DNA from 3 places in the uncultured Idiomarina sp. genome. Region 2 is predicted to be linked to each of the others. Evidence: predicted binding sites of a transcription regulator. Region 2 holds the regulator's gene; each other region holds the start of a gene.
What was found. Region 2 encodes FliA, which starts transcription of late flagellar genes. Its sites were predicted from a motif close to CTAAAGNTNNNNNNNNNNNNGCCGATA; they were not measured.
Positions count from the first base shown of each region.

Region 1 (10,997 bases), on a different contig from region 2:
TCGCTGCTTTGCCTCAATCCACTTTAATCGTAAAGCTATCTGCAATTGTGTATCGAGTTCTGCGCATGAACCGATAGCGTAATAGAGGATTCTTCGCCGGTCAGCGGGTGTGTCTCGTGTCATAGCTTCGGCAATATTACTGGGTATCGAAATGGCGCTGCGGAATACCTGGTCTTTAAAACTGAAATTTTTGCTGTGCTGGAAGGTTTCCATTATATCGATGGCAATATCAAGGGAATGCTGCCAAAGCCAGAGTTTTTGATAATTCATTATTTGTGTTGGGTTGTGAGGGGTTATTGCAGTTTAGGGGATGGTTTTTGAATTTGTGGATGATTGTGGTGTGAGATTTTTGAGGGGGGATGGCGGCTTCGCCGCCAGGTCGGGATGCGGCTCGCTTCGCTTGCCGCAGGCTGTGTGCATGTGCGCTTCGCGCCATGCGGCTGTGCACAAGCTGCTCGTACACAGCCTTGCCGTGCGAAGCACAGGCAAGCAAAGCCTGTTACGAGCGTAGCGAGTAACATCAAAGCCTGCGGGCGCAGTCCGCATCCAACCTCAGAGCAAAAAAAACGGCCCCCGAAGGAGCCGCTTGTATTGCGTAAGACTGTTTAAGCCGTCGCTGGTTTTCCAGTAAAGGATTAACCCAACAGTGACAATGCAGCCTGTGGACGCTGGTTCGCCTGCGCCAAGATAGTAGTTGACGCCTGCTGAATGATCTGCGCCTGAGTCAACTTAGCAGTCTCTGCCGCAAAGTCCGCATCACGTACACGTGAACGTGCAGCTGATACGTTTTCAGAGATTGAGCTCAAGTTAGAGATCGTGCTCTGCATACGGTTTTGGAATGCACCGAAGTCTGCCCGTTTATCGTCGATCTGTGCTATCGCGTTATCAATTGAACCAACTGCACTCTGAGCTCCAGCTGCTGAGCTGATATCAATTCCATCCACTGCTCCAACAATAGCCCCAGTTACTACACTGCCGGCAGTTCCTGCCGTAGCTCCCGAAAATGACCCGTTTGTTTTATCGCTACTCGTAATGGTCGCAGTTGTCGCTCCCGTTACGTCTGCATCGGCATAAAACTGAATGTCTCCACTACCATCAATCCTCGCATATACTCCTTGATCATTGGCTGCATCATTAAATTTCTCAACATAATCCTCGAAGCCATCACCTTTGGATATTTGGATCTCGGTGTTATTGCCATCAACTGTTAACGTCAATGTTTCATCGACCGCACCTATCTTAGCTTGTTCAAAATCCAAGCCACTTATTGCTGTACCGTCTTTTGCACCTAGCGCGTCCGCTGCAAAATCTCCTAAGTCCAAGCTAATAGTCTGATTTGCCTCAGAACCAACTTGAAAATCAAGACTAGCAACAGAACCATCCAAGATGTTTTGACCACCAAATGCCGTTGTGTCAGCTATCCGCGTAAGCTCGGTCTGCAAGGACGATACTTCCTTTTGAAGCGCATCGCGGTCGGCCTGCGAATTAGAACCATTCGATGACTGTAGTGCCAATTCACGCATACGCTGTAAAATATTAGTAGACTCTTGCAATGAACCCTCTGCGGTCTGAGCAAGTGAGATACCGTCGTTTGCGTTACGGGTGGCTACGTTTAGGCCGTTGACCTGTGAGGTCAGACGGTTTGAGATTTGTAGACCAGCTGCGTCGTCTGCCGCGCTGTTAATACGGAGGCCTGACGACAAACGTTGGAAAGCTTGGTCAAGCGAGTTGCCTGATTTTACCAGCTGATTCTGTGCATTGATCGAGCTGACGTTAGTATTTACGTATAAAGCCATTTTTCATGCTCCCTTAGTTTGATACAAAAGCTTGGTGTTACCAATATTGTGTCGCCAAGCTGGAGGAAGGGTAGGCTTGTTTTTTGCCTGGTTAAAATTTCCTCTCACAAGGGGTATCGGCGGGGGGTTGGGATCCTTTAGGAAAAATTTTAATTTTTTTTAGCGCGGGTTTTTAGTGGGGATGGCGGCTTCGCCGCCAGGTTTGGATGCGGCTCGCTGCGCTTGCCGCAGGCTTTGTTCGCGTCCGCTTCGCGGCGCGAGGCTGTGTACGAGCGAGGGCCCGCATTTATTTTGCTCTTACACAGCCTTGCCGTGCGAAGTACAGGCAAGCAAGGCCTGGCGCAAGCGCAGCGAGCGCCATCACAGCCTGCGGGTGCAGCCCGCATCCAAGCTCAAGGTTTATTGGACGTAATCAAACAAGCTTAGTTGATTGATACGCGAAAACACTTGTTGTGATGCTTGGTATAGGGTTTCGTTCTTGACTAGTTCGGTGACGGCTTCGTTGTAGTCAACATCGGCGAGTTCGGCACGGGCGGTTTGGTTCACGACGTCGGCATCGCGGAGTTGGGTGCGCGCGGATTCCATGACGTTCATGCGGGTGCCGATGTCGGCTTGGGTGCCAACGACGTTGTCCATGGCTTTGTTGAGATCGTCGAGCGCCCAGCTGGCTTCGTCTTCCCATTGGCCGTTGGTGCCTTTGCCTTCGAGTGCGGCGGCGAGATCGCTCACTAGCGTGATGGGGTTACGACCGATGGGTTCGCCATTACTGATTTTGATGGTATCGCTTGCGCTGGGGCTTGCGTCTTCAGCGAGGGTGATGTCCATGCCGTTAAAGCTGATTTTGCCATCGGTAATGGCGCCACTGGCGAGGTTATTACCGCTGGTGTCGTCGATACTGTAGTTGCCGGCGCCGTCAAAGCTGATGTTAAAGTCGCGTGGGTTGCCGTTACTTTGTTGTTGCTCGGTAAAGTCGGTGAATTGCTCGCGGTTGCTTACGCGCAGTTCGCCGACGAGGTTTTGGCCGCTCTCGACGTTGATGTCGACGCGTTGTGATACGTTGGCAAACGGTTTGCTACCGGGTTCGTTGGCGGCGAGTTTGAGGTTGGGGGTGAGCTGTATGTTACGCGCCCCTTGGTCGCTTACGTATTGGTAGCTTTGGGTGCTCGCGTCGTATTGCATGGGCTCTTTGCGACTTTGAAAGCCGGCGAACATGTATTCGCCTTGTGCGTCGCGGGCATTGGCTTGGTCAACCAATTGCTTTTCGATAGCGCGTAGCTCTTTTGCGACGGCTTTGCGATCGTCGGCGCTATAACTGCCATTCACGACGCCAACGGCGAGTTCGCGCGCGCGTTGCAGGCCACTGTTTACGCCATCGAGGTTGGCCTCTGATTGGCGTAAGTTGGCCTCGAGGCTGGTACTGTTGCGCATGAATTGCTCGTTCTGCGCCAGCGCATTGTTGAGGTTCATGACTTGCGAGTTAGCAATCGGGTCATCTGATGGTGACAGTATTTTGGTCTGACGAGTGAGCTGTTGCTGCACTTTATACAGCGCGCTCTCGGAGCGCTGTAGTGAGTCGAGTCCACGTTGAAACATTAAGTTAGTACTAATACGCATCGTTTATTACCCCACTGCGTTTAACAGGCTGTCAAACGTACGTTGTGCGACGGTGATGATTCGAGCGGCGGCGTTATACGCGCGTTCGAACTGAATCAAGTTGGCGGCTTCTTCTTCTAGATTGACGCCTGATTTTGCTTCATACATCGCTTGTGTTTGTGCTTCGATGGCTTGCGCTGCATCGCGGCGCGAGCGTGTTTGTTGAACGTAGCTACCAATATCAGATACCACGCGCGAGTAGCCTTCTGCGAAGGTCATGTTGGCATCGTCGCTGTCGGCTGACGAACGACGTAGCTGCGCGTTTTGTTGTAGCTCGGTAAAGGCTTCGCCATTGCGATTGTCATCAAAGCCATCGGTGTTGTATTCGATTGAATAGCTGTCGCCCGCCGCAGGCTGACCATTGATACTGATATCGTAGTCGAGCGGTGACCCTGCAAAGGGTGCCGGGTTGCCGTTGGCTGCCGCTTGGTCGTTGGCTTGCTGCGCTAGGTTTTTAAGGTCACTTAAACCCGTTAATGTGATGTCACTGCCATTTTTGCGACTCAGCGTTACATCGAACGTGCCATCACTGTTGACCGCATCGACCGCGACGCCGGTTGGGGCACCGTCGGCGAGTGTTTTGCCAGCGGCATCGAAGAAGTTACTGGTGCCATTGATAGACTCCAATTCAATGTTAGCCGAGCCTTGGTTTTCAAGGTCATCGCTGACACGTACCGGCTTTGCAAGTGCTAGGTCTTCTGGACGGCTAATTGCCACGCCAATATCGCCCGCGATGTCTTCGACCGGTTTGGCGAGGAATTTATCGCCGTCGCTTGCGGCGCTAAAATTCGCCGAGGTCAGCTCAACGCCATATTCTTCGACAGCGATGGCGCTGGGATTGCCGGCGGTACTGATGGTCACTTCAGGTGCATTTTTGATGGCACGCCCTTGGTTATCGGCGGCTTGCACCGTAAAGGTGTCGGCACCGGTTTTTGTGATCAGCAGGTTGTCTGATGTCAGTTTGGCACTGTTACCTTCTAACAGGCCCACATTAATATTGGCATTGCCGGTGTTTTCTTCAAAATCCAGAGCGCGCACGGGGGTGCTACTGAGGTCAAACAGTTTTTGCCCGAGTTGGTTGTCGAGATCCATGCCCTTTTGGTTTTGCGAATTCATGGTGTCGGCGATACGTAACGCCATTTGACCGATACGACGTTGCGCGGGAAGCAGCTGATTATCGCGGTAATCCATGTAACCACCAAGCGCAGAACCTAGCTGATCTGGCTTGAGATAAAACTTGGTGGGATCGGCGCTATTCGTCGACTCAATTTGAATTTCAACGCGACCGGTATCCGGCTGGCTGTTCGCCGTGATCATATTATAACGACCATCTTTTAAGACCAATGGTACGCCGTTCTTTAAGTTGACTTGCACCGCGTCAGAATCGCTTTTGACCACGTCAAACGATACTAACTTAGACAGCTCTTCTAGCTGTTGGTCGCGTTGGTTTCGCAGTGAGTTGGCATCAAAGCCTTTGACGTTAGATGAGCCGAACTTGAGCTCATTATTGAGCTCGGCAATATTCTTCGACAAGGTGTTAATCTGCTGAACAGAGTCACGCACACGCTCGTTCACAATGTTCTCTTGATCGTTTAAGTAACGAGAAAAGTCGCTCATGCGTGTCATTAACCCCTCGGCTTCGCTGATCACGACTTGCCGATTGGTCAATGAGCTGGGATCGTTATTGGCATCTTGCACACTGTTAAAGAAGCTGGTCACTGCACTATTGATGCTGCTTTCAGTGTTTCCTAACAGTGAATCGAGTGGCTCGGCTTGATCGAGTTTACCGTTTTGAAAGGCGACATCCATATGGGAGCGGTTCAATTGACCAACAATGTATTCGTCGATCATGCGGCGCGATTCGACACCCCGTAAGCCCCCAAAGGGATTACTGACATACTCTGCTCGCTCACGCACGTAGTCCGGGTTATTGATGTTGTTGATGTTCTGCCCGGTGATCGCGAGTGCGCGTTGATGCGCTAAAACCGCAGTTTGTCCTTTGGTCAATAAATCAAATGACGCCATAAATGGTCGCTCCTAATACTTCGTCTATTACGGTTATCGACAGAGACAGCAAAAAGTTAAGTGTAAAATTACGTAAAGCGGCAATGAGTTGCCGCTTATAACCGTTGCATAATGGACTTAACCTTGTTGGCGTAGTTAGGATCCGTTGCATAGCCCGCGCTCTGTAATTGCTCGATATATTGGGCGGGATCCTCGGCCGCTGCGACGGCTTGTTGATAACGCGGATGTTCTGTTATGAAACTAGCATAATCGTGTAAACTTTGCTCAATATTTTGGTAACTACGAAATGCCGCGCGTTGCTTGTTGGCTTGGTGGCCATCAAACTCTAAAGTGTTTACATGCGACTGTTCGCCTTGCCAACGACTATCAGCCTTAATATTAAACAGATTATTACTCGAGCCGCCATGCCGTCCCGGTACCATGCGCTGTCCCCAGCCTGTTTCTAACGCCGCTTGAGCGATCAATGCTTTGGCGGGTAAGCCGGTTTCTTTGGCAACCGCTTCGGCTTGTGGTCTTAAAGCATCGATGAAGTCATTTTGGCTGGAAATGTGTTGTGCTTGATCACCAATATTGAGTGTATTCACCCGGGTGTCTCCGTAAAACAACCCGACAGGACGCCCGCCTTGGTCACTTAAGCGAGTGGAGCGATTATTCACGACCGCGGCTCTTGGGTCATCGAGTTTTGCGCCAACCCGTTGCTGCGTATCAAATCCACCTTGCTTGCTCAGTTGCTGAACCATCAGATCCGCGAGTCCGAGTGACCCCTGATTTGATAATTCTGACGTGAGTTGTTGGTCATACATGTCGCGGTACATCTTTGTGTAGCGGCTATTGAGCATGTTGCCTTCCGCAAACACATCGTTGGCTTTACGCATGCTTCCCATGACCATGTTTAAGAAAATCGCTTCGAACTGTTTCGCCGCCTCGCGCAGGGCTTGCTCTTTATCGTCACCAAAGGCTTGTTCACGAAGACTGTCGAGCGCGTGGTTATCAAGCACGGCTCCAGTACCTTGCGCTTTGGGCGCAAGGTCATACAAGCGAGTGGCGTCGGTATTAAATAACGATGAGCTCACCGGAAATAGCTCCTGCTTGCTTTAAGGCTTCCAGTACGGCGATGATATCGCCAGGGGCCGCGCCGACTTGATTTACAGCTCGCACCAAATCGTTCAGTGTGGTGCCTGGATTAAACACAAACATCCGCGCATCTTCCTGCTGTATATCGACCACACTCTGTGGGGTGACCGCTGTATCACCTTGACCAAACGGATTGGGCTGGTCGACTTGCATGTCCTCGGTGATAGTCACTTGCATGTTGCCATGTGCCACCGCGGCTGGACGTAACTCCACGTTTTGACCCACTACGATTGTGCCCGTGCGTGCGTTGATTATAATTTTCGCCGCCGCCATCGCTTGTTCAACTTGCAAGTTTTCAAGCGTTGACATGTAGCTCACTCGTTGACTTAAATCGCGCGGTGCTTTAACACGAATCGACGTTGCATCAATGGCTTGCGCCATGCCCTCACCCACTAAACCATTGATCGTGTTAGCGACACGTTTGGCCGTGGTAAAATCGGAATCATGCAGATTAAAGGTAAAGTAGTCGCCTTGCGCAAATGCGGTGGGGATCTCACGCTCGACAATAGCGCCGCCCGGAATACGGCCGACGGTAGGCGTATTGATTACAATTTTAGAACCATCGCTGCCCTCTGCGCCCAAGCCGCCAACAATAAGGCTACCCTGCGCAACAGCATAGACTTCACCGTTGGCGCCTTTCAAAAAGGTTTGCAATAGCGTGCCGCCGGTTAAGCTATCAGCGCTCCCCACGGAGGATACGGTGACGTCGATTTTTTGACCCGGTTTGGCAAATGCGGGAATTTCGGCATGCACAGCCACGGCCGCCACGTTATTAATTTTTGGACGCTGACCTTGGGGTACGTTGATACCAAAGTTGCCGAGCATGGTTCGGAACGTCTGATCGGTAAAAGGTGTTTGCTCACCCGTACCGGGTAGACCCACCACTAAGCCATAGCCGATAAGTTGGTTTGAACGAATGCCTGCGACAGAGGCAATATCTTTGATGCGTGATGCTTGCACCGGCAGCACTAACTGACCCATGATGGCAAGTCCAAGTAACATCACTTTAAGAAAGTTCACAGCGCGTCTCCTTATCCGTTAAAACGGCCAATAACTGCTGTTAAAGAAACGAGTGAGCCAGCCTTGCTCTTGAGTCGAAGCCAGACTACCGGTGCCACTGTATTCGATACGCGCGTTCGCCACGCGAGTAGACGGAATGGTGTTATCAGCGCTGACATCTTGTGGGCGAATAATACCCGTCAACCGAATATACTCGTCACCGGTGTTAATGCGTAACCATTTCTCGCCACGCACAATTAGGTTACCGTTCGCCAGCGTTCGAATCACGGTCACGGTAATCTCGCCCGATAGTCTATTGCTCTGGTCAGCGGTTGCATCACCGGTAAAATCGCGCGTTCCTCCTAAGTTGGCAGAAATGGGGTTGCCATTAATGGTCGCCGCTTGCCCGAGGATCGTAGGTACCGGTAGGTCAACATTACTCTCCTTCGTGGTCTGTGCGTTCGCCGATTTACTCGCCGTCGTACGCTCTTGAAGGGTAACCGTAATAATGTCGCCTAATCGACGCGCTTTGATGTCTGAATACATATTATCGGAGTACTGCGCTTGATACAGTGAACCCGTCGGTACGACCGGTTCTGCACGTTCCTCGGGCAGTACGGGCGCGTAGTATGGGTCATTCGGCATCGGTGCTGGCTGGTTGCTACTGCAAGCAGCCAATGTCACTAAAACCCCGGCCATGATAATCAGGCGCATACTCACCTCCACCGTTATAACTGCTGATTAATGTAGCTCAACATTTGGTCCACCGATGAAATGACTTTTGAATTCATCTCGTAGCCCCGTTGCGCTTCAATAAGATTAACCAGTTCTTCTGTGACGTTCACATTCGATGTTTCTAGCATTCCCTGACGCACATTACCGACACCATCGACACCGGGCACGGACTCTTGTGGTGCGCCGCTGACTGCGGTTTCTTTATAGAGGTTTTGTCCGATGGGCTCGAGGCCCGCGGGATTAATAAAGCTGGCTAGGTTCAACTGACCGATAACAGCGTTTTGCGCATTACCAGGCTGACGTACGGTGACTTCCCCTTCCTGTGAGATACTTAGTGAGATAGCGTCTTCTGGGATCTGAATCTGAGGTTCAATAGGATAACCGTTGCCCGAGGTAACCAGAGTCCCCTCCTCGTTTACTGAGAACTGACCATTACGTGTGTAGGATAAGGTTCCATCGGGCATCAATACTTGGAAGAACCCCTTGCCATTGATCATCACGTCGAGCGAGTTATCGGTCGTCTGGACATTACCTTGCGTATGGGATTTTTGGGTTGCTACGACTTTAGTACCAGCACCGAGCATCAAGCCATTGGGGAGTTCTACGTCCTGCGCTGATTGGCCGCCTGGTTGATTAATATTTTGATAGAGTAGATCTTCGAAAATCGCGCGGCTTTTTTTAAAGCCCACGGTACTGGCGTTTGCTAAGTTATTCGAAATCACCGAAATGTCGCGCTGTTGTGCGTCGAGTCCGGTTTTACTAATCCATAATGCGGGGTTCATAATCTATCTCCTCGACACGCGTTAGCTCATGCGCATCAATGTTGCTGAACGCTGAGCGTTCTCATCAGCGGTTTTCATCATTTTGACGTTCATTTCGTATTGGCGCTGAAGCGCTATCATGCTCGTCATTTCACCAATTGCATTGACGTTGCTTCCCTCTAACGCCCCCACCTCAAGTTTGACGTTAGCGTCCGCCAGCGCTTGCTGACCGTCTTTTAATGCAAAGTATCCATCCGTGGTCTTTTCAACATTGTTAAGCGGCGGGTTAACCAATTTGATTCGATCAACAATTTCGTTCGCGTCTTCCGGTGCACCTTGTGGGCGAATCGAGATATTGCCATTGCGACCAATGGTGAGCGAGTCAATCGGCATTGGAATGAGCACTGGACCGGCGTCGCCCATGACAGGATCACCTGATGAAGTACGCAACATTCCGCCAGCGTCAATTTCTAAACTCCCGTTGCGGGTGTAGCGCTCGTTACCATTGGCATCCTGGACCGCTATCCAGCCTTGGCCGTTGATAGCCACGTCAAGATTACGTCCGGTAGTGCGAATCGGGCCTTCGGCAAAATTTTGCCCCGGGCTTTCTGTCATCGAAAAGACCCGCGTTGGCAGTCCTTCACCAAAGGCCTGCATTGAGCGAGCTTGCTCTAGATCTGCTTTAAATCCAGTGGTGTTGGTGTTAGCCAAATTGTTGGCGCGTACCGAGACGGCTTTCATGTTCTCGTTAGCACCACTCATGGCAATCCACAGCATTTTATCCATCGCTGACCTCCAGCCAAAAATTTGTCATCTGGGTACTAGCTATGCAGAGTTCGTGCCAAAATAAAGGCATCCCCTACAAAATAGGTGGTCAACATAAAAAAAGGCTTGCCGAAGCAAGCCTTACTGTATGCTCTCAAGCCTTCGTCATTGATTAACGAATCTGTAAGATGTTCTGTTGCAAGCTGTTATTGATTTCAAGCGAACGTGAGTTTGCTTGGAAATTACGCTGTGCAGAAATCAGATCAACTAATTCTTTGGTCAAATCAACGTTTGAGTTTTCCAGTGCCGAAGCTTCGATGGTGCCAAAGACGCCTGAGTTTGCTTCACCCGAGGTCGCGATACCTGACGACTGACTTTCTGACCAAGACGCATCACCGAGCTGGGTCAAACCCTGTTCGTTGGCAAAACGCACTAACGCGACTTTGCCTAAGTATTGGACGTCACCGTTTGAGTAGCTCGCTGAAATCAGGCCGTCTTCCGCAATGTCGATGTTGGTTAAACGACCGACCGTTGTACCATCTTGTTCAAGTAGGTTGACGCTAAAATCTGAAGCGAACTGAGTGGGCGCTGTGTCTCCGCCTTGATCGAGACGATCGCGGTAGAAGATCTGTACGTTTTGCGAGGTATCTGCGCCATTACTTAACACATTGGCTAGCGAGATGCTTGCCGGTGGGAAAGTATCACTGTCGAGGTTATAGCCGCCTGGATTTGGCACGCCCACCGGTGAACCGCTTTGGTCAAATACGATACGCTGGCTCGATACGGTATTATCAACACCATCGCCTGGTGAAGGCTCATAGCTTGGTGCACCGGTATAACCTTGTGATGGATTGGTGTCGACCATTTGACCATCGACTGTATTGTAAACATCCCACACGTTTTCCTGACCGCCGACATCTGCCGCGTTACGTTTTACATAGTAGGTTGTCATCACATGCGACTCACCTAAGGAGTCATAAATCGTGGTTGAGGTGGACGAGGTGTACGACGTCGGATCCTCTGGATTAAACCCATTGCTAACATCAATACCTGGTGCACGCGCATCAAGGTTAAATGATTGGTATTGGTTTTCGGTCGCTGACGGTGCACCTGCTGAATCGGGAATACG
Region 1 covers NZ_CAXGLS010000038.1:236-11,232, forward strand. Annotated here, with positions in the region: gene ABNS04_RS09530 (four helix bundle protein) at 1-270, opposite strand, end outside; gene ABNS04_RS09535 (flagellin) at 636-1,796, opposite strand; gene flgL (flagellar hook-associated protein FlgL) at 2,196-3,410, opposite strand; gene flgK (flagellar hook-associated protein FlgK) at 3,417-5,474, opposite strand; gene flgJ (flagellar assembly peptidoglycan hydrolase FlgJ) at 5,570-6,547, opposite strand; gene ABNS04_RS09555 (flagellar basal body P-ring protein FlgI) at 6,528-7,610, opposite strand; gene flgH (flagellar basal body L-ring protein FlgH) at 7,647-8,306, opposite strand; gene flgG (flagellar basal-body rod protein FlgG) at 8,336-9,124, opposite strand; gene flgF (flagellar basal-body rod protein FlgF) at 9,146-9,889, opposite strand; gene flgE (flagellar hook protein FlgE) at 10,041-10,997, opposite strand, start outside.
Region 1: ABNS04_RS09535 (flagellin) is a predicted target of FliA. The motif match lies at 1,911-1,937, and genes of this name have one in related genera.

Region 2 (10,997 bases):
TGCGATTTTGGTCATTATCAACTTTATCGTTATCACTAAAGGCGCAGGGCGTATCTCAGAGGTGACAGCGCGTTTTACTTTGGATGCGATGCCCGGCAAGCAAATGGCGATTGATGCTGACCTCAATGCCGGATTAATCAATCAAGAGGAAGCCAAAGCGCGCCGAAGTGATGTTACTCGTGAAGCCGACTTCTATGGCTCCATGGATGGTGCCAGTAAATTTGTTAAGGGCGATGCCATTGCCGGTATCTTAATATTGCTCATCAACGTGGTGGGTGGTTTCTTAATTGGCATGATCCAGCACAACCTGTCGTTTGGTCAAGCGATTGAGGTTTACACCTTGCTCACCATCGGTGATGGTTTGGTGGCACAGATCCCCGCACTTTTACTCTCTGTGGCTACAGCAATCATTATCACGCGCGAGAACGACACCAAAGATATGGGCGATGCGGTGGTGTTCCAGCTCATCAACAACCCTAAAGTGTTGGTCATCTCAAGTGCGGTGCTCTTTGCGATGGGCGTCATTCCAGGTATGCCGCACTTTGCTTTTTTATCCATGTCGGCTGTATTGGCCGGCGCGGCTTATTACAAAATGCGTCATGCCGAGAGCCAAGAAACTGAACAGGTTGAGCAACAACAGCAAGAGCAACAACAGCAGCTGGCGCAAAAGGAACTCAGTTGGGACGACGTGCGTCACGTGGATACGCTCGGTTTAGAAGTCGGATATCGCTTAATTCCGTTGGTCGATCGAAGTCAGGGTGGCGAATTATTATCGCGCATCAAAGGGGTCCGTAAAAAGCAGTCGCAAGAATTTGGCTTCCTTGTGCCTGCCGTCCATATTCGCGACAACCTCGATCTCGGTCCTAACAGTTATCGCATCACGCTGATGGGGGTGACCATGGGCGAAGCCGAGATCCGTCATGATTGCGAACTCGCGATTAATCCGGGTCAAGTTTTTGGCGAGCTGGAAGGCGAAAAAACCACCGATCCTGCGTTTGGGCTCGAAGCGGTATGGATCCGACCTGAACAACGCGATAATGCGCAAACCATGGGCTACACCGTGGTCGATGCGGCAACCGTTGTGGCAACGCACCTCAGCCAAATCGTAACCAATCACGTATCCCAGCTACTCGGTCATGAAGAAGCACAAGAGTTACTCGATCGCCTCGGTCGCAGTCATCCGAAATTAGTCGAAGGTCTGGTACCCGATTTATTGTCACTGGGCAATTTTGTCAAAGTGCTACAAAACTTGCTGGATGAGGGCATCGCTATTCGCGATATGCGTACCATTGTACAAACATTAGTCGAGTACGCCGGACGCACTCAAGACACCGATGTGTTAACTGCGGCAGTGCGTATTTCGTTACGCCGACTGATCGTTCAAGATATCTCCGAAGGCCAACAAGAACTCCCTGTCATTACTTTGGCGCCAGAGTTGGAACAAATGTTGCATCAGTCTTTACAGGCAGCAGGCAATGAAGCCGAACAACAAGGCGCAGGCATTGAACCTGGCCTAGCAGAACGCCTGCAGCAGTCGTTGAAAGATGTTCATCAACAGCAAGAGATGAACGGCGAGCCATCCGTTTTACTGACATCTGGGCTCCTTCGTTCAACGATGGCGCGTTTTGCGCGACACGCAACAGACGGAATGCGGGTACTGAGTTACCAAGAAATTCCAGATGATAAACAGATTCGAATTGTGAGCTCGATTGGTGGACAACAACAACCAGCAGCTCAATGATAGGGGGATTGACCTGTGAAAATGAAGCGCTTTTTTGCTGAGGATATGCGTCGTGCGTTATTGCAAGTAAAGGAAACGCTCGGACCCGATGCCGTTATCATGTCGAATAAAAAGGTCAACGGCGGCGTTGAGATCGTCGCGGCAATCGATGGTGATGCCGAGTCACCTGCGGCGCCACAATCTGCACCGACGCCTGCACCTGAGACAGAGTCCACGCCAGCCAATTCGCTTGCCGAAATTTTAGCGCGCCAGGCGGAGTCGCAAGCTGCGCCATCACAGCCCCAGCAGACATATAGCGAGCCGGAGCCTCAAATGACCACCTCAGCGAATGATGAACCAAGTTGGCAAGAACCCGAGCTCGACAATCATATTCCAGATTATGTGGGCGGCGGCAGTGCAAGTGAAATCGCTGAACTAAAATCGCAAATCAAAGGTATTCAAAATCTGTTGCAACATCAGTTGAGCGGTTTGATGAAGCAGGAAATCGAACGCGAAGAACCGATGCGAGCATTACTCGTTAAGCGCCTAATGACAATGGGGATCAGTGAGCGTATTGCCGATCAAATCGCATGCTTTATTCCCGAAGGCGATGATATCGAGGATAGTTGGGAGCAAGCGCTACAGCTTCTTGAAGGTCAGCTCAATACCACCCATGACGATATTTTGACTCGTGGCGGTGCGGTCGCTTTAGTCGGGCCAACGGGTGTTGGTAAAACCACCACCATCGCCAAGCTCGCTGCACGTTATGCCCAGCGTCATGGATCTGACTCGGTCGCTTTAATCACCACGGACACGTTCCGTATCGGCGCCAGTGAACAATTAAAAGTTTATGGTCGTATCATCGGCTGCCCCGTAAAAATCGCAAACGATGCAAAAGAACTTGCTGATGCCATGCTGAGCCTGCGTGATAAGCGTCTGATTCTTATCGATACGGCGGGTATGGGCCAACGCGATAAGCGCTTGAGCGAACAGCTTGGACAAATTCTGCAGAATAAACGTCTCAGAATTCGTCCTTATTTGGTATTATCTGCTACAGCGCAGACACAAGTGCTAAACGATACCGTCAAGCAATTCAAAACACTGCCGCTAGCAGGGTGTATCTTTACTAAGCTAGATGAGTGCTTAAGCTTAGGTGAGAGTATCAGTGTTGCTATCGAACAAGGTCTCGCCGTCGGTTACTTGACTCATGGTCAACAAGTACCCGAGGACATCCGTGTAGCTGATGAACATTATATGGTGACCGAGGCTGAGCGCTTGTATGATAAAAGCATTTGTTCGAATGTGTCAGACATGCCAAAATCAAGTTGGCAGGCGGTCCAGTGATGGGCCTTAACGAATCAAGCATCAACCAGCAGTATGAGTTAGAGCGCATGGATCAAGCAAGTGGCTTAAGAAAGATGAAACAGAGCAAAGTCAAAGTCATTGCAGTAACCGGTGGTAAGGGCGGTGTGGGTAAAACCAACATCTCTTTAAACATGGCGATTGCGATGGCCGAACAAGGCAAACGCGTATTGGTATTGGATGCCGATTTAGGTCTCGCCAATGTCGACGTGATGCTTGGGCTGCGCGTGCAAAAAAATCTTTCACATGTGCTCAGTGGACAAGCCGAACTGAGAGATATTTTGATTGAAGGCCCCGCCGGTATCAAAATCGTGCCCGCCACCTCCGGAACGCGCTCAATGATAGAGCTGAACGAGACTCAGCACGCCGAACTTATCCGCGCTTTTAGCGACCTACAAGGTGATTTTGATGTCTTGGTTGTCGATACCGCCGCCGGTATCGGTAACACGGTCGTACGCTTCGCACGCGCCGCGCAAGATGTATTACTTGTGGTGTGTGATGAACCGACTTCAATCACCGATGCGTATGCATTGATGAAAGTGCTCAGTAAAGAGCAGGACGTATTCAAATTTAAAGTGGTTGCCAACATGGTGCGTAATTTGCGCGAAGGGCAACTGCTATTCAATAAGTTGACTAAAGTCACAGATCGGTTTTTAGATGTCGCGATAGAATTGGCCGCCATAATTCCGTTCGATGACAATATTCGTCTGGCGGTACGCAAACAAAAACCGTTGGTCTTAATGCAGCCTCGGTCTCCCGCGTCATTAGCAATTAAAGCCCTTGCGCAGCGTGCGCTCGACTGGCCAGTGCCGGCGCAGCCTGGCGGGCATCTCGAATTTTTCCTTGAACAATTAATAGGATCGGCCGATAACGGTAAGAAGCAGGATGTTGCCAATGAATAAAGCGGCTGTTTACAGTGCCCATGCCGATAATCGCCAAGCGATTATCGAACAACACACGGGTCTCGTGAAGCGCATAGCTCATCACATGATGGCGCGTCTTCCCGCGAGCGTTCAGGTCGATGATCTGATCCAATCCGGCATGATTGGCTTACTGGAAGCAGCACGAAACTTTGACAATAGCAAAGGCGCGAGCTTTGAAACCTTTGCGGGCATTCGTATTCGCGGCGCAATGTTAGACGAGATACGCCGTGGTGACTGGGCGCCGCGCTCAGTGCATCGCAATCATCGGCGTGTACTCGAAGCGATTCGACAGGTCGAAAACGAAACCGGGCGTGATGCCAAAGATGTCGAAGTTGCCGAAAAATTAGAAATGCCGCTCGAGGAATACCACGCTATTTTGCGCGATGTAAACTCGGGACGAATTATCGGAATTGAAGATCTAGGCGTCTCCGAAGATGCTATTATGCCCGAGCAAGTAACCGGTGCAAACTACGAGCCGCAGAAAGACGTTGAAAACGATGCCTTTCATCGCGCACTGGTCGAAACTATCTCGGGTTTACCCGAACGTGAAGCATTAGTGCTTTCGTTGTATTATGATGAGGAACTTAACCTGAAAGAAATCGGTGAAGTTCTCAGCGTGAGCGAATCACGCGTGAGCCAAATTCATAGCCAAGCAATGATGCGCTTAAAAACACGCATGCAGAGCTGGGTAGAGTAATTATCGTAGTAATCGAGAGCCCAAGTGGAGGGAGCTTTGGATAAAAACATGAAAATTCTTGTTGTTGATGACTTTTCAACAATGAGACGAATCATCAAAAATCTTCTTCGTGACCTTGGATTCACCAACATCCAAGAAGCTGACGATGGCAACACCGCATTACCGATGCTCCAACAAGGTGACTTTGATTTTGTCGTAACTGACTGGAACATGCCGGGGATGCAAGGTATCGACTTACTTAAGGAAATTCGTAAAGACGATGACCTCGCGCACTTACCCGTGTTAATGGTCACGGCCGAAGCCAAACGTGAGCAAATTATTCAAGCCGCACAAGCTGGTGTGAACGGCTACATTGTGAAGCCTTTCACCGCTGTAACGTTGAAAGAGAAGCTCGATAAAATCTTTGAACGTATCAGTTAGTGGGCACGGCTATGGTAAAACCATCAGCAAGCATATCGCTCAAGCAAGCGAAGCAATTGGTTGAGTGGCTTGAAGCGGGAGAGCAGTCTAAAGCCGATCAATGGCTAGACGATTTCCATCAAGAGCATGATGACAAGTTGTTCACCTCTGTCGGGCAACTCACCCGAGACCTGCATGAAGCCTTGCAAGACTTCCAACTCGATCCGCGTATCATGCAACTGACACAAGACGATTTGCCCGATGCGCAGAATCGTCTGCAATATGTGATTGAAAAAACAGAAGACGCGGCTAACCGCACGATGGACGCCGTCGAAGCCTGTCTGCCCATGACGGATGAGATGCATCAGCGCGTAGAGCAGGTGATGCCTGCGTGGCAGCGCCTCATGAGCAACGATATTCAGTTAAATGAATTCAAAGAAATGTGTCATCAAGTCGATGCGTTAATGCGCGAATGTGGACAAAACATGCCGCAGATCCATGGTTTGATGACAGAAGTGCTCATGGCGCAGGACTATCAAGATATTACCGGTCAGATCATCCGTCGGGTGATTCAACTCGTAGAAGACGTTGAGAAAAATCTGATCGAGCTGCTCAAGTTGTTTGGTGAAGAGCAAAAATCTCAAGCTAAACAAAATGTAAAAGCAGTCGATAAGAATGCAGCAGAAGGACCGATCATAAACCCTGAGCAACGCGACGATGTTGTAGAAAATCAGGATGACGTGGACGACTTATTATCAAGCTTAGGTTTCTAGGAGAGAGCAGCGCATGAGCTTTGAGATGGACGAAGAGATCTTACAGGATTTCTTAATCGAGGCAGCAGAAATCCTCGAGCAGTTATCCGAGCAACTCGTTCAATTAGAAAACGACCCCGAAAACAAAGATCTCCTCAATGCGATTTTTAGAGGATTTCATACCGTAAAAGGGGGCGCCGGCTTTCTTGCCGTTTCGGCACTGGTCGATACCTGTCATGGTGCAGAAAACGTGTTCGATACCTTGCGTAACGGACAACGCACAGTCACGTCTGACCTCATGGACGTGATCCTGCAAGCGCTCGACACCATCAATGCCCAATTTGCTCAATTACAAGCGCGAGAGGAACCCGAAGCCGCTGACAGCGAGCTCCTCGAAACCCTCCACAAGCTCTCCCAACCCGAATCTGAAGACGACACCGCCGCCGACGACGCCGCCGCCGACGCCGCCGACGACGACGCCGACGTACGTCGCGCCTCCGGCGCGACAAATGACGTCGCCGCCGATACCAACGTAGGTCGCGCCTCTGGCGCGACAAACGATGCCGAAAACACAGTCGACGACATCCAAGAAGACGAATTCGAAGCCCTGCTCGACGAACTCCACGGCAAAGGCCAAGGCCCCGGTGCCTCAAAAACAGCCAATAAAAAAGAAGCACCAAACACCCACACCGATAACGACGAGATCACAGACGACGAATTCGAAGCCTTGCTCGACGAACTCCACGGTTCGGGTAAAGCCCCAACCAGCGCAGAAAAACAGCAAGAAGAACAAAAATCAGCCAGCAAAAGCGACAGCGACGAAATTACCGATGACGAGTTTGAAGCGCTGCTCGACGATCTGCACGGCAAAGGCAAGGCCCCTAAAGTCAACAAAACCGCAGAAAAGCCAGCGCAACAACCTGCAGCAGCCAAAAAGCCCGAGCCTCAAAAAGCAGCGCCTAAAAAGCCCGAGCCGAAAAAAGCTGAACCATCAAAAGAACAAGCCAAGCAGCCGGCGAAAAAGCCCGCCGCGCCGCCACCACCGCCCCCAGAAACCACTGTGCGAGTGGATACCAAGCGTCTTGATGAGATCATGAACATGGTCGGTGAGCTCGTGTTAGTACGAAACCGCCTGTTAAGCCTCAGCAACAGCGACGATCAAAAGCACGAAGAAATGAGCAAAGCCATCGCCAACCTCGATGTCGTAACCGGCGATCTGCAAGGCTCGGTGATGAAAACCCGAATGCAGCCTATTAAGAAAGTCTTTGGCCGCTTCCCGCGGGTCGTGCGTGATCTGGCACGTAGCCTGAAAAAAGAAATTAATCTCGAGATGCACGGCGAAGAAACCGACCTCGATAAAAATTTAGTCGAAGCACTCGCTGACCCACTGGTGCATTTGGTGCGCAACTCGGTCGATCACGGCATCGAAATGCCCGATGAGCGCCAAGCAAAAGGCAAACCCCGCGAGGGAATGGTGACGCTATCGGCGTCACAAGAGGGTGACCACATTATGTTGTCTATTAAAGACGACGGTGCGGGGATGGATGCCGAAAAACTCAAACAAATCGCAATTAAGCGGGGCGTTCTCGATGAAGATGCCGCCGCGCGTATGTCCAACGAAGATGCCTACAATCTGATTTTTGCCGCCGGTTTCTCAACCAAAGAGCAAGTGTCGGATATCTCGGGTCGTGGCGTCGGAATGGACGTGGTAAAAACCAAAATCAGTCAATTGAACGGTAGTATTAAAATTGAATCAGAGCTCGGTAAAGGCACTGAACTACTCATCAAAGTACCGCTCACGCTGGCGATCTTACCGACCTTAATGGTCGAGGTAAAAGATCAGACGTTTGCACTGCCGCTCGCCGTGGTCAGTGAAATTATCGACTTGGATATGGCAAAGACCAATACCGTCGATGGTCAGTTGACATTGATCGTGCGTAAACGAGCGATTCCTCTATTTTTCTTAGAGCATTGGCTGACGCGCCGACCAGAGCGTAATAAGCGAAACGAAAACGGTCACGTGGTTGTGGTGCAGATCGGCAACCAACAAGTGGGTTTTGTGGTCGATGCGCTGATCGGTCAAGAAGAAGTGGTGATAAAACCACTTGATAAACTATTGCAAGGGACGCCAGGCATGGCGGGAGCGACCATTACCAGTGATGGTGGTATCGCGTTAATCATTGATGTGCCAAGTATGCTCAAGTACTACGCGAAACGATAACGGGTAACACTAAAAATGACAGTGAGTGTTTTAGTGGTCGATGACTCGGCGTTCTTCCGACGCCGAGTAACAGAGATTCTTGAAAGTAATAGCCAGATAAAAGTCATCGGTTCAGCAAACGATGGCCGTCAAGCCGTTGAGCAAGCAAAAAGCTTACGTCCCGATGTCATCACCATGGATATCGAGATGCCCGTGATGAACGGCATCGACGCAGTCCGTGAAATCATGCGTGATGCACCTTGTCCTATTTTGATGTTTAGCTCGTTGACGCATGAAGGCGCCACGGCAACGCTGAACGCGTTAGAAGCAGGCGCGGCGGACTTTTTGCCGAAGAAGTTTGAAGACGTTGCGCGTAATCGCGAAGAAGCAGTCAAAACCCTGCAGGATCGCGTCATTGCAATAGCTGCCAAACCGAGCATTCGCCGTCGGCCTTCAGCACGTACAACCAGCCCAACGCCACCCCCGCGTTCAATAACGCCGCGTGAAAGCACCCGTTCTCGGACCTTTGGCGATCGTACATCGACGCGCTCGACAGTCGCGCGTGAACCGGCGCCGCGTGAAGCACCGTCGACTGCCGCACCGGTTGCGACCGAACGGCTAACCATTAATCGAGCATACCAAGTACTCGCGATAGGAACCTCCACCGGAGGACCCGTTGCGCTGCAAAAAATTTTGACGCAGCTGCCACAGAACTTTCCGTATCCGATCGTGATGGTACAGCACATGCCAGCGGCGTTTACCAAAGCGTTCTCGCAACGACTCGATGGCTTGTGCAAAATCTGTGTACGAGAAGCGGAAGATGGCGATAACTTACAGCCTGGAGTTGCCTATTTAGCCCCCGGCGGTAAACAAATGTTAGTGGAAGGGCGAGCCGGAGCAGCACGCTTACGAATTCGCGAAGATAACTCCGGGCGTATTACCTATAAACCCAGTGTCGACCTGACCTTTGCCAGCTTATCCAAAGCTTACGGTGGTAAAGTGCTGGGGGTCATTTTAACCGGGATGGGTGCGGATGGTCGCGAGGGCGCGCGCATGCTTAAAGAGCAGGGTGCAACCATCTGGGCACAGGATGAAGCCAGCTGTGTCGTGTACGGCATGCCGCAAGCGGTCGCAAGCGCGGGTATTTCAACCCGCAGTGTCAGTTTAAACCAAATGGCGAGTGCGTTACTGACCGAAGTCGGTTACGGAGGTTAAGCCATGCATGTGTGGACCATCGCAAACCAAAAAGGCGGCGTAGGTAAAACGACTACAACAGTGGCGTTAGCCGGCTTATTGCAACAGCGAGGTCAACGCGTGTTGTGTATCGACATCGATCCGCATGCATCGCTTACTTTTTATTTCGGTATTGATGCAGAAGAGCTCGATGCGACTGCGTACGACGTGTTCGCGATGGGTAAAAACGTTGATAAAGAAACAACGAAAAGTGCGATTGTCGCGACCGAACATGAGCACCTCGATGTCATGCCCGCGAGTATGGCGCTCGCGACGCTAGACCGTAAGCTCGGTACCCAAGGCGGTATGGGGCTGGTTCTGCAACGGGCGTTAGCGCACGTCGAGCATCGTTATGATTACGTACTAATTGATGTGCCACCCGTGCTGGGGGTACTGATGGTCAACGCCCTGGCATGTTGTGAGCGAGTATTAATTCCGGTACAAACCGAGCCACTCGCGCTGAAAGGCTTAGAACGAATGATGCGAACGCTCGCTTTAATCCAAAAATCTCGAGGACAAGCGCATCAGTATACGATTATCCCGACCCTTTACGATAAACGGACGCGGGCGTCGTTAGATACCTATAAAAAGCTGGCACAGCGTTACGGTAAAAGCGTGTGGAATGGCATGATTCCAATTGATACAAAGTTCCGTGATGCGAGTAATGAACAGTTACCGCCTTCCATGTTTGCGCCTCAATCGCGCGGCGTATTGGCTTATCAAACTCTGCTGACTTATCTGCAGCAGTTGAACCTATAGGAGGTCATGTGAGTCGCTCAAACTACCAAAGTGAACAAGCCATGACCGAGTACCTCGATGCCCTATTGCTAGAGGAAGAGCCCGCCCCGGTTGATTTCGATGACTCGCCTGTGCGGGCATTACTTGAGCGCGCTACGCCTAAGATCCAGACGCTTAAGCCTGAGCCTGTGAGTGAACCAGAACCTGCGCTGAAAACCGAGCCAGCATTGACACCGGAACCTGAACGGGCACCGGAACCAGAGTCTGTGCCGGACGTGCCGGAGTCGGTAGCCGAACAGGACTTCACGCAGACGGAAGTCGCCAAAGCTACAGAAACTGCGGTTGACGCCGATATGCAAGATGACGGCGCAACTCCGCCGCCAACCGACGCGATGATGGAATACCAAGAGAATGACTTCCAAGCGTTATTTTTTAAAGTGGCAGGGCTGACACTCGCCGTGCCATTAAAGAGCTTAGGTGGCATTCACACGTTAGGTAAAATCAGTCCACTGTTTGGCAAACCGCCTTGGTTTAAGGGCATCATGAACGAGCGTGGTAACAAGCTGCAGGCGGTTGATACCGCACGCTGGGTGATGCCCGAAAAGCTCACTGCAGAAGTCGAAGACGGTATTAAATACGAGTATATGATTACATTGAGTGATAGCCCATGGGGACTGTTGTGCGAGGAACTGGTCGATAGCGAACCCTTGCAGCCCGATGCGATTCAATGGCGTAACGGCCCCAATCAAAAGCGACCTTGGCTCGCGGGTGTCGTGCGCAATAGAATGTGCGCATTACTCGATGTAAACGAATTAATTAAACTGCTAGATAAAGGCTTGGGTCATACGCAAAATGGCCCACACAATGAATCGGAGTCATAGTATGGCAACTGAAAACCGCAAAACAAAACAACAAGCTGAAGTCGATAGCAATGATGAAGTGCTTCAGTGGGTGACTTTTCAGCTCGAAGAGG
Region 2 covers NZ_CAXGLS010000026.1:20,734-31,730, reverse strand. Annotated here, with positions in the region: gene flhA (flagellar biosynthesis protein FlhA) at 1-1,741, shown strand, start outside; gene flhF (flagellar biosynthesis protein FlhF) at 1,763-3,064, shown strand; gene ABNS04_RS07925 (MinD/ParA family protein) at 3,112-3,984, shown strand; gene ABNS04_RS07920 (RNA polymerase sigma factor FliA) at 3,977-4,702, shown strand; gene cheY (chemotaxis response regulator CheY) at 4,739-5,122, shown strand; gene ABNS04_RS07910 (protein phosphatase CheZ) at 5,134-5,874, shown strand; gene ABNS04_RS07905 (chemotaxis protein CheA) at 5,888-8,074, shown strand; gene ABNS04_RS07900 (chemotaxis response regulator protein-glutamate methylesterase) at 8,090-9,268, shown strand; gene ABNS04_RS07895 (ParA family protein) at 9,272-10,045, shown strand; gene ABNS04_RS07890 (chemotaxis protein CheW) at 10,054-10,905, shown strand; gene ABNS04_RS07885 (chemotaxis protein CheW) at 10,907-10,997, shown strand, end outside.

Region 3 (10,997 bases), on a different contig from region 2:
TTTATCGCCGGTACCTTTTTGTTGATATTGATCTTGTTTTTAGATGAATGGTTAAAACAAATTCCCATGGCTGCGCTAGTGGCGGTTATGATTATGGTGTCAATTGGCACCTTTAGTTGGGATTCGATTCGAAACCTCAAACAACATCCATTGTCTACCAACATTGTGATGCTAGCGACGGTCGCAGTAGTCGTCGCGACTCACAATTTGGCACTCGGCGTATTTGTTGGCGTGTTATTAGCTTCAGTATTCTTTGCTAATAAAGTCGGCCATTATATGGCCGTCACATCGAGCTTAGATGAAGCTTCGTTCTGCCGCACGTACAAAGTTGCAGGACAAGTATTCTTTAGTTCATCAGAGAAGTTTATTGCAGCCTTTGACTTTAAAGAAGGCGTAGATAAGATTGTCATTGACCTAAGCGAAGCTCACTTCTGGGACATTACTGCTGTCAACGCACTGGATCGTGTCGTGATAAAATTTAGACGTGAAGGTGCAAAAGTCGATGTTATTGGGCTGAATAAAGCAAGTGCGACCATTGTCGACCGCTTTGGTGAACATAACCAAAGTGATACCAAAGACTTGATCGGACATTAATTAAGGTAAGTCGTATGAAACACGTTATCGCTTGTATTGATGAGTCGCGTATGGCCAATGCTGTCACGCAATACGCGACATGGTCCGCAAAGCAACTTCAAACACCACTGACGCTTTTCCATGTACTTGACGAAATGCGTTACCCAGTGAATTCGGACATGACCGGAAATATTGGTCTAGGAAGCCGAGAGTCGCTGCTCGAAGAGCTAGCCGAACTCGATGAGCGTCGTAATAAGATAGCCTTAGAGCATGGCCATCATCTGCTTGAAGCAGCAAAAAATCGAGCCGAAGAAATGGGTGCAGAAGACGTGCATGTGCGTCAGCGTCATGGTGATTTGGCTGAGTCACTGACAGCTCTTGAGGATAACCTGCGACTCCTCGTCATTGGCTTACATGGAGCACAAACATGTGACAGCGATCGGCTTGGTCATCAGATTGAAACTATTGTGCGAAATATACATCGTCCAATTTTAGCCGTTCCCCCCAAGTACCATACGCCGACGAACGTCATGTTGGCGTTTGATGGGAGTGATGTGTCACGTAAAGGCGTAAAAATGCTTGCGGAGTCACCTCTTTTTGTCGGCATGCCTATCCATGTGGTGATGGTAGGTGCCGCGACAGCCGATGCAACGGCATCGGTCGAGGCTGCCGTCAGTCATCTGCAAGAATTTCGTCATAAAGTCAGCTATGAGATCCGAGCGGGCGACGTTGAATCAACTTTGCACGATATTCAACAAGAACGTAATATCGATATGCTTGTTATGGGGGCATATAGCCACTCTAAGTTACGTCAGCTATTTATGGGAAGCACCACGTCGAGAGTACTCTCTCGTTCGCAAATACCCGTGCTTTTACTTCGTTAATTTTATTTTTAGGAATTCAGTGAATGACGCCAGATTGGCAAGAATTAGAGCTTGATGATGCGCTCATATCAGTACTTAAAGCAGCCGGTCTCAATAAACCGGCTAAAGTCCAGCAGGCAGCATTGCCAGCCGCAATGGATGGCCATGATCTACTGATCAGCTCGCCCACAGGTACAGGCAAAACCTTAGCGTTTTTGCTTCCTGTGCTACAGCACATGATGGACTTTCCTCGCAAGCAACCGGGGGCTGCGCGCGCACTTATTTTGGCGCCAACTCGTGAGTTGGCGGAACAAATCTATCAACAAGCAGAGATGTTTCGTGCGCTCACAGAGCTCTCTTCTGTCGTTGTTACTGGCGGCGTCAATTACGGTAGTCAGTTGAGCCGACTGGAGCAGAGCCATGATATAGTCATCGCAACCCCAGGCAGGCTATTAGACTTATTAGAAGCCGAGCAATACGAGCTTGAAGCCGTTGAATGGTTAGTTATTGACGAAGCCGATCGTATGCTGGATATGGGCTTTAAAGATGTTGTTAAAGACATTGCGCTGCACGCGCGCAATCGCCAACATGCAATTCTTTGTTCGGCGACGATTGAAAGTGACGGTGTGAAAGCATTCTCGCGTGCGCTGTTAAATGAACCCGAACTTATTGAGGTCACGCCTCCTAAGCGAGAACGCGGTAAAATAATTGAACACGCATATCTTGCAGATACCGATGATCACAAGCGTCAGTTGTTGATGGCGTTATTAAAGCAGCATAGTGGTCGCTCGATTGTTTTTGCGCGCACCCGCGAACGAGTGCAGGCGCTAGCCAGCTTTCTCCAATCACAAGACGTGCCTGTCATGTTTTTACGTGGTGACTTACCACATGCTGAACGACAACAGAAAATCATCGAATTTAAGCGTCGTGATAACGCCGTGTTAGTCGCAACTGATGTAGCTTCTCGCGGACTCGATATTGACGATATTAAATTGGTTATTAACTATGATTTGCCTAAACAGGCAGACGTTTATGTGCATAGAATAGGCCGTACTGCCCGCGCCGGCCAAAAAGGGTTAGCTATTTCACTCGTAGAGGCGCACGATGCACTTCTGTTAGGAAAAATCGAACGCTACATGGAGCATCGTCTTGATAGACGTGTGATTGATGGGCTCAAGCCGCAGTATAAATTTCCATCGACAGACAAAAAGCGTGTTAAGAAGAAGAAGCAAAATAAGAAAACAAAGAAGCGCCGTTAATCGCGGCGCTTTCGATAGAGCCACAGCAAGGTAAAGTAAGCCGTCACGCCCGCAGCATCAGCAAGCCAATCCATTACGTCAGAGCCTCGCCCTGGAATATAATACTGAATCACTTCTATCGCACAGCCATATATGAGTAGCAGTGAGCTTGCGAGTTTACCCGATAGGTCAAAGGCCTTGTGAAGGGTCACGCTCAACAGGAAAAAAGCACTAAAATGAACCCATTTGTCTGCATGAGGGATCATACGGCTCGCTTCATGACTTGGAAACTGCCATAAGAACGCGATGGTGATCACAATTAATAAGCTTAAAAAAATCGCACGCGCAAACATGCGAGAACTCGTTAGGTTACTCAACGTCCTGTCCTTCATACACCGAAACGTTACTGTATCCTGCTTCCTGCAGAAGTAACGTTTGCATTTTACTCATCACACCCTGCGAACAATATAATAGATAGTGATTTGCGTCATCCAGTTTTACAAATTCTGACTGAACCTTGAAGAATGGCATTTCAATCACCTCAAAGGAGGTCGATAGCGGTTGCTCTTCAATTTCGTCGGCTGTTCGAATATCGATGATGACCTTAGGCTTATCTGTCGCTGTATGCTTTATTTGTACTTGGTCCTGTGCTGCCTTAGCAATGTCTTGCATACTAAGTACTTGGGCATTGCGAACGACTTGCTCAATAAGCGACATATCGAGCTTTGCTTCTTCTGCTAAGATAGCTCGCTCATCGGCCTTTACGGTGGGTTTATTGGAAATAACACCACAATACTCTGGGATTGTTTTCGCTAAAGCTTCGGTTCCAATGCGCTTCGCTTGATCAACGATGGTTTGTTTATCCGCTGTAATAAGTGGACGCAATACCAGTGTATCTGTCGCTTTATCGATGACTTGTAAGTTAGCCAACGTCTGGCTCGATACTTGTCCAATCGCTTCACCTGTGACCAACGCTTGCGCTTTTAAAAAGCCCGCAACACGCGTTGCTGCTCGTAGCATTTGACGTTTTAGAACAACTCCCATGGCACCGTTGTCGACGTGGGTCAGAATATCTTCTACGATAGGCGCGAAGTCCACACTGATAAACTTAATGGGATGCGACTTACTGTAACGGTCCCAAAGATAATGACATATTTGCTTAACGGCGACTTCGTGCGCGTCGCCACCGAGATTAAAAAAACAAAAGTGTGTGCGCGCGCCACGACGAATGAAGTCAAAGCTCGCAACACTCGAGTCGAAGCCGCCGCTCATGAGACTCACCACGGTCTCCTGAGTAGGAATAGGAAAACCGCCCAGGCCCTGCCTCCGGGTACCCACTAACTGAATATTTTGCTCAATAATTTGCAAAGTAATTTCATGCTCAGGCGCCTTTAATTGCACTTTTGCAGTCGGTTGATGCTCAAGAAGGTAGCCACCGATGTAGCGCTCCAGCTGTTGTGAAGAGAAATCATGATGCCCTTTACGCTTTACTCTGACCGCAAAGGTTTGTTGAGCGATTTTTTCTAGCCAGAACTGTGCGACCCACTCGGCAAGGATCTCGAACTCATCCAGGGGGCGCTCAACCACCTCAGCGAACCATGAAATCCCTGGCGTACAAGCCAATTTATCAATCACCGCTTGACGCACATCTTCCTCTTCTGAGGGAGTACTCACTTCGATACGGTCCCACAACCATTTTACGTAGAGACCGGCATCTATATCGGCCAACACTTTACGTAGATTATTGGTGAGTACTTTTCCGTAACGCTTACGAACTGAGCGGCTTTTGATGGTGATTTCGGCATGCAACCGTACAACGAACTTCATGGAGGCCCCAGTTTTAGCTAGTCTAAAAACCGATCATTATACGATTTTTTAACGCTGTGAGCCACCCGAGCTAGTCAATTACATCCACCGGATCGGACTCTTTCGCCTTGCCTTGCATAATAGCGATATCAACACGTCGGTTGAGCGCACGATTAGAGGCCGAGTTGTTCGGTACAATCGGTTTTGTATCGGCATAGCCCATCGTAACAAGGCGTGATTGGTCGAACCCGTCTACTGTAGTCATCTCTTCAGCAACAGCGACAGCTCGTTTAGCGGATAAATCCCACTTTGAGGTGTACATCTCAGAAACTAACGGTTGATTATCGGTATGCCCCGAGATCGTGATCTCGCCAGGAATATCTTTAAGCGCTTGTGCCACTTCCCGAATGACTGGCTTAAATTGCGGCTGTAAGAACGCAGATCCCTCTGGAAACGAACCATTTTCTTTAATTCGGATAATAATTTGTTGCCCCAATTGCTCTAATTCTAATGAGCCGGCCTTGATGTTATCACTTAATTGCTCTCGGATACGCTCCATTAGCTCCTTAACTTGCTGCTCTACCGCTGGATCGGACTCGCTTCCGTCAGCGGCCTTCTTGTCCTCCTCGCTGTCAGCTTGCTGTCCACCCCGTTCGACCTGCTTACCTCCTGCAAAGTCTGATTCCCCATCTTGAAACTCCAAGGTTTGTTGGGTCATTTCGACTGTTTGTTGCTGAATGGTCTCGATGGGCGTAGGTTCAGGACGCCCAGGCCGAAATTCCTGCGCAATAATACTTGTTCCCTTGGGTATGTCTTTTACTTCAATTTTATTCTGAACACCCAGCGCATACTTCATAGAGCCGGCAATTTGCTTAAATTTAAGAACATCCATTTCAGAGAAAGCAAGAAGCAGCACGAAGAAGCACATTAGTAGTGTCATTAAATCAGCAAAAGTCGCCATCCACATAGGAAGCCCAGGGGGCGGGCAACGGCATTCTTCTTGATCGTCTGCGGCAGCCATAGGCGCTATTCGTCCTCATTCCCTTCATTGACACGTTTGGATTCGGCGAGGTAATTACGTAGCAAGCCCTCAATAACCCGTGGGTTTTGTCCATCCTGAATTCCTAAAATAGCATCCAAAATGAGCTGCCGGTTCAGCTTTTCCTGTTCCGCTCGCAGCACCAATTTATTCGCAATGGGAATCGCAATCACGTTGGCCAAAAATGCACCATACAGTGTTGTTAGCAATGCAACCGACATCGCCGGACCAATAGCCTTGGGGTCATCCATATTAGCGAGCATCGCAACCAATCCAATGAGCGTACCAATCATCCCCATTGCCGGTGCTACGTCAGCCAAAATTTTAAAAAACCGAGCCCCCTCTTCATGTCGGGTAAAGCTCATGCTGATGTCTTTGCTTAAAGTGTGCTTGACCACTTCCGCGTCATGACCGTCCACCAGCATATCCACGCCTTTCCGAAAAAAAGGATTAGGAATCTCTGCCTCTTCCAGCGCTAGGAAGCCACCTTTACGCGCCGAGTCAGCCATTTCGACGGCACTATCGATAAGTTCTTGAGGGTGTTCTATCTTAAAAAAGAAAGCTTTTACCACGACTTTGCCGGTGGCAAAAAACTGTTGTAGTGGAAAGTTGGCCATAACGATAAACAGCGAGCCACCCACAACAATCAATAAAGACTGAGTGTCAATGAAAAGACCGGGGTCACCACCCAATATCATCGCGGCAACAACAAAGCCTATGGCTCCAATGATCCCAACCAGCGTTGCTATATCCACTCAGCTTCCTCCACTTCACGCGATAAATTTGGCACGTGATCAATTTTAAACATCCCACTCACTGTGGCAACCTATATTGTAAATTTAAGTAAACCACGCATTGATCATCGGCTGACAATCGAGTTTCTTTATATGATAATGAGCCTATATTGAAACTAAAGGTGACGCATTATGGCAAAGAAGGAAGACAACCTATCGTTTGAACAAGCATTGCAACAACTTGAACAGTTAGTGAATGAGCTTGAGCAAGGCGACCTTCCATTGGAGACGTCATTAGAAAAGTTTGAACAAGCCGTAAAGCTATCACGTTTAAGCCAAGCGCAGTTGCAGTCAGCAGAACAAAAGGTTTCAACGTTACTAGAAAAAAACGGCGAACAGGTGCTGAGTGAACAGCACAGTGAGGCGCGCGAGTGAATATTAAGCAGTTTACAGCCGAGGTCCGTAGTGCCGTCGATAACCGATTAAACCAACTGATCGAATCACACATTGCTTCTAGTTCACTTAAAGAAGCCATGGCATACGGCGTCTTACTTGGCGGCAAGCGTATCCGTCCCTACTTAACGATGGCAGTGGCCGAATTATGTGGGGCTGAAACTAACGAGGCTTTGGACGCGGCTTGTGCCGTAGAATTGATCCACGCGTACTCATTAATTCATGATGACTTACCGGCGATGGACGACGATGAACTACGCCGAGGTCATCCCACGTGTCACATTAAGTTCGGTGAAGCGACAGCCGTATTAGCCGGTGATGCGCTGCAAACACTCGCTTTTGAGGTATTAAGCACCAACTTAGAGGCTAAACTTCCCTCTCAACGACGCATCGCGATGATCCAGCATTTGGCCAGCGCCAGTGGTGCTAAAGGTATGTGTTTTGGACAGGCGCTGGATTTAGATGCCACCGGGCGCGCCATTGATGAGCTTGAACTTGAAAAGATACATCGTCACAAAACCGGTGCTTTAATACGTGCCTCTGCGGCACTTGGAGTGCTTGCAGGTAACGACGAAAGCCAACAATACTTAGATCACTTTTGTGATTTCGCCAGCTGGATTGGACTTGCTTATCAAGTTTACGACGATATTCTTGACGTCGTCGGAAACACTGAAGTTATGGGTAAGCCACAAGGTTCAGATGAAGCCCACCACAAGGCGACTTACGTTGCGCTACTGGGGCTTGACGGAGCCAGTGAAAAACTGCTGTCATTGCATCAACAAGCACTACTGTCACTCAACAAGATCCCGTACAATACCCAAAAACTAGAAACATTTTCAGAGATCTTGCTGAAGCGCGATCACTAAGTAATACGAGACCTATGACCAAATTATTAGACGGTATTGAATACCCAACAGATCTACGCAAGCTGCCTACACATCAATTAAACGCGCTCTGTGAGGAAGTACGCGCCTACTTACTGGACTCTGTCAGTCGCAGTAGTGGTCACTTAGCATCAGGGCTGGGTACAGTTGAACTGACCGTCGCTCTGCACTACGTCTACAACACACCAAAAGATAAGTTAGTTTGGGACGTTGGTCATCAAGCCTATCCCCATAAGATTTTAACAGGACGAAAAAAGGCGCTGCATACAATCAGACAGAAAGATGGTTTGCACCCATTCCCATGGCGGGAAGAAAGTGAGTATGACGTTTTGTCTGTTGGTCACTCCAGTACCTCAATCTCAGCAGCATTAGGTATGGCGGTTGCCGCCCAGCGCAGTGGTTCTAACGAAAAGGTCGTCTCGATAATTGGTGACGGTGCAATGACAGCCGGCATGGTCTTTGAAGCGATGAACCATGCAGGCGATATTAAGCCTGACATGTTAGTGGTACTAAATGATAACGACATGTCGATTTCTGAGAATGTAGGTGCCTTGAATCAGCATTTCGCGCGTCTTTTGTCGGGGCGTTTCTATACCAAAATACGTGAGCAAGGCAAAAAACTGCTTAAGCCGTTACCGCCCATCCATCACTTAGCTAGCCGTGCTGAAGAGCATATGAAAGGTATGATGGCACCCGGTACTATCTTTGAAGAGCTCGGATTTAATTATATTGGTCCCATTGATGGGCACGATGTGGACACCTTAGTTGAAACGCTGCGTAATATGAAGCACTTACGCGGTCCACAGCTGCTTCACGTAGTCACGCAAAAGGGAAAAGGCTATCGGCCTGCAGAAGCCGATCCTATCGGTTATCATGGCGTGCCTAAATTTGATCCGTCGCTGTCCAAGCTACCGGCGAAAAAGCCCGGAATCCCAAGTTACTCAGAGGTGTTCGGTGATTGGTTGTGTGATCACGCACAAGACGATGCCAAGTTAATGGCCATTACCCCTGCAATGCGAGAGGGGTCGGGAATGGTCAAATTCTCAAAACTTTATCCCGAGCAATATTTTGATGTCGCTATCGCCGAGCAGCACAGCGTAACTTATGCGGCTGGGCTCGCCATTGCTGGTCTTAAACCTGTTGTGGCTATTTATTCAACCTTTTTGCAGCGCGCCTATGATCAAGTCATTCATGATATTGCGTTACAAAATCTCGATGTATTGTTCGCTATTGATCGCGCAGGTATTGTTGGTGCAGACGGACCTACTCACCAAGGTGCATTTGACTTAAGTTACCTCCGTTGCATTCCAAATATGGTCGTTATGACACCCAGTGACGAACAAGAGTGTCGCGATATGCTTTACACTGGCTATTGCCATCAGGGACCTGCTGCAGTCCGCTATCCCCGTGGTAGCGGTACCGGTGTCACATTACGAGAACACGATAAGTTACTTACGTTAGGTGAAGCAAACATCATACGTCAGGGTAACGACGTTGCGATCCTAAACTTTGGCACGTTGCTACCCGAGGCTATCGCGGTCGCCGAAGATATCAATGCAACAGTAGTCGATATGCGCTTTGTGAAGCCACTTGATAAGCAAGTCGCGATTGATTGTGCTCGTCGCCATCAACTTGTTGTAACGCTTGAAGAAAATGCCATCGCAGGCGGTGCAGGTAGTGCCGTAAACGAAGCACTGGCGAATTCAGGAATCAATACTCAAGTTCTAAATATTGGTTTACCTGATGAGTTTATAAAGCACGGTAGTCAAGATGAGGTTAAACAAGAAATTGGACTGAGCGCTACGGCGATTAAGTCGCGTATACAAGACTATTTAAACAGCTAACAGGCGCCACGCGCCTACAAAAACCAGTCACGACCGATTGTTGTCGCAAGTATCAGTTGTAAAACGAAGTTGCTCGCTATCCCCGCGAGCACGTCATCTAACATAATACCTGTTCCGCCATGCAGGCGTTTGTCCAACCAGCTAATTGGCCATGGTTTGAGAATGTCGAATACGCGAAAGACCAAAAAGCCGACCATAAGTAAAGCCCAGTTAGCTGGCATGGCCCACATGGTAAACATCAAGCCGACGAACTCATCCCAAACAATTGCTGGATGATCGTGTACACCCATTTTATCGGCCGCACTGCGACAAATATAGATGCCTAGCAGGGTGCTAAGCGCGACAAACAGGCTATAGCTAGTGATGTCTAACCAAAGCATACCGTAGACCAATGGAACAGCAGCCAACGTGCCGAACGTGCCTGGTGCCTTTGGTGCTAGTCCAGAGCCAAATCCAAGAGCAAGTAAATCAACTGGATTCGCAAGTGAAAGCCCGGGAAATCGGCGCATATTAGGACACTCCAAAATGGTTGTAACCCAATTCAATTTTAGGGAGTTCCCACGGCTCCCCTTGGTAAGTCATTCTCACCTGACGTGTCTCATCCTTTACCATTCGACCGATACAGATAGGTTTGTCTTTTAGATGTGACGTGATGGTTTCAAGTCGTCCGCGATTCTGCTCTGGTACAGTAAACAAAAGTTCATAGTCATCACCCGCAGTTAACGCCAATGAAAACGCCTCATCCAAGTCGAGAGTTTCAGTTAAAGCCATCGATAAAGGCAATTTATCAAGCTCTAACTGAACGCCCATTTGAGCGTTTGTAGGCAACAAATGAGACAAGTCTGCCAATAGGCCGTCTGAAACATCGATGCAACTATTAGCAACACCACGTAATAGCTGCCCTAAAGCGACTCTCGGAGTGGGATAGTGCAATCGATTAATTAATGACTGTAAATGGCGATGAGTTGCCGACAATTCACCTTGTAATAACCGCAATGCTAAACCCGCATCACCTAACGAGCCACTCACGTACAGCCAATCTCCAGCCCGCGCTTGATCGCGTCTAATCGCCGTACCGCTGGGCACAACGCCTTGAGCAGTATAAGTCAACGTTAAAGGACCACGCGTTGTATCACCACCTATCAAATCACACTCATAGTAGTTTGAGATCTCTTTTAAGCCTTCGCTAAAATCGTGCAGCCAATCAGTATCAACTCGCGGTAAAGTCAGTGCCAGACTTCCCCAACTCGGCACTGCCCCCATCGCCGCTAAATCACTTAAGTTCACTGCGACTAATTTGTGTCCAATTGCACGTGGGGGGGTATTTTTATCAAAATGAACGCCCTCGACCATGGTATCCGTCACAGTAACGAGTTGATGATCTTCAGGCACTTCTGTCACAGCGCCGTCATCTCCTACGCCAACGATGACATCGCCACGATAAGATTCAGCTTTAAAGTAGTGTTCAATCAGATTGAATTCGTCGAGTTTTGGAGTCTGTCTCATAAGGGAGAAGAGCGGCGCACCGCTCTTTTATTATTGGCGGGCAGGTCTTAATGCATC
Region 3 covers NZ_CAXGLS010000001.1:146,727-157,723, reverse strand. Annotated here, with positions in the region: gene ABNS04_RS00715 (SulP family inorganic anion transporter) at 1-594, shown strand, start outside; gene ABNS04_RS00710 (universal stress protein) at 609-1,457, shown strand; gene srmB (ATP-dependent RNA helicase SrmB) at 1,481-2,695, shown strand; gene ABNS04_RS00700 (VanZ family protein) at 2,692-3,051, opposite strand; gene thiI (tRNA uracil 4-sulfurtransferase ThiI) at 3,044-4,501, opposite strand; gene ABNS04_RS00690 (flagellar motor protein MotB) at 4,572-5,501, opposite strand; gene pomA (flagellar motor protein PomA) at 5,507-6,274, opposite strand; gene ABNS04_RS00680 (exodeoxyribonuclease VII small subunit) at 6,446-6,688, shown strand; gene ispA ((2E,6E)-farnesyl diphosphate synthase) at 6,685-7,572, shown strand; gene dxs (1-deoxy-D-xylulose-5-phosphate synthase) at 7,587-9,434, shown strand; gene ABNS04_RS00665 (phosphatidylglycerophosphatase A) at 9,449-9,943, opposite strand; gene thiL (thiamine-phosphate kinase) at 9,945-10,940, opposite strand; gene nusB (transcription antitermination factor NusB) at 10,971-10,997, opposite strand, start outside.
Region 3: pomA (flagellar motor protein PomA) is a predicted target of FliA. The motif match lies at 6,380-6,406, and genes of this name have one in related genera.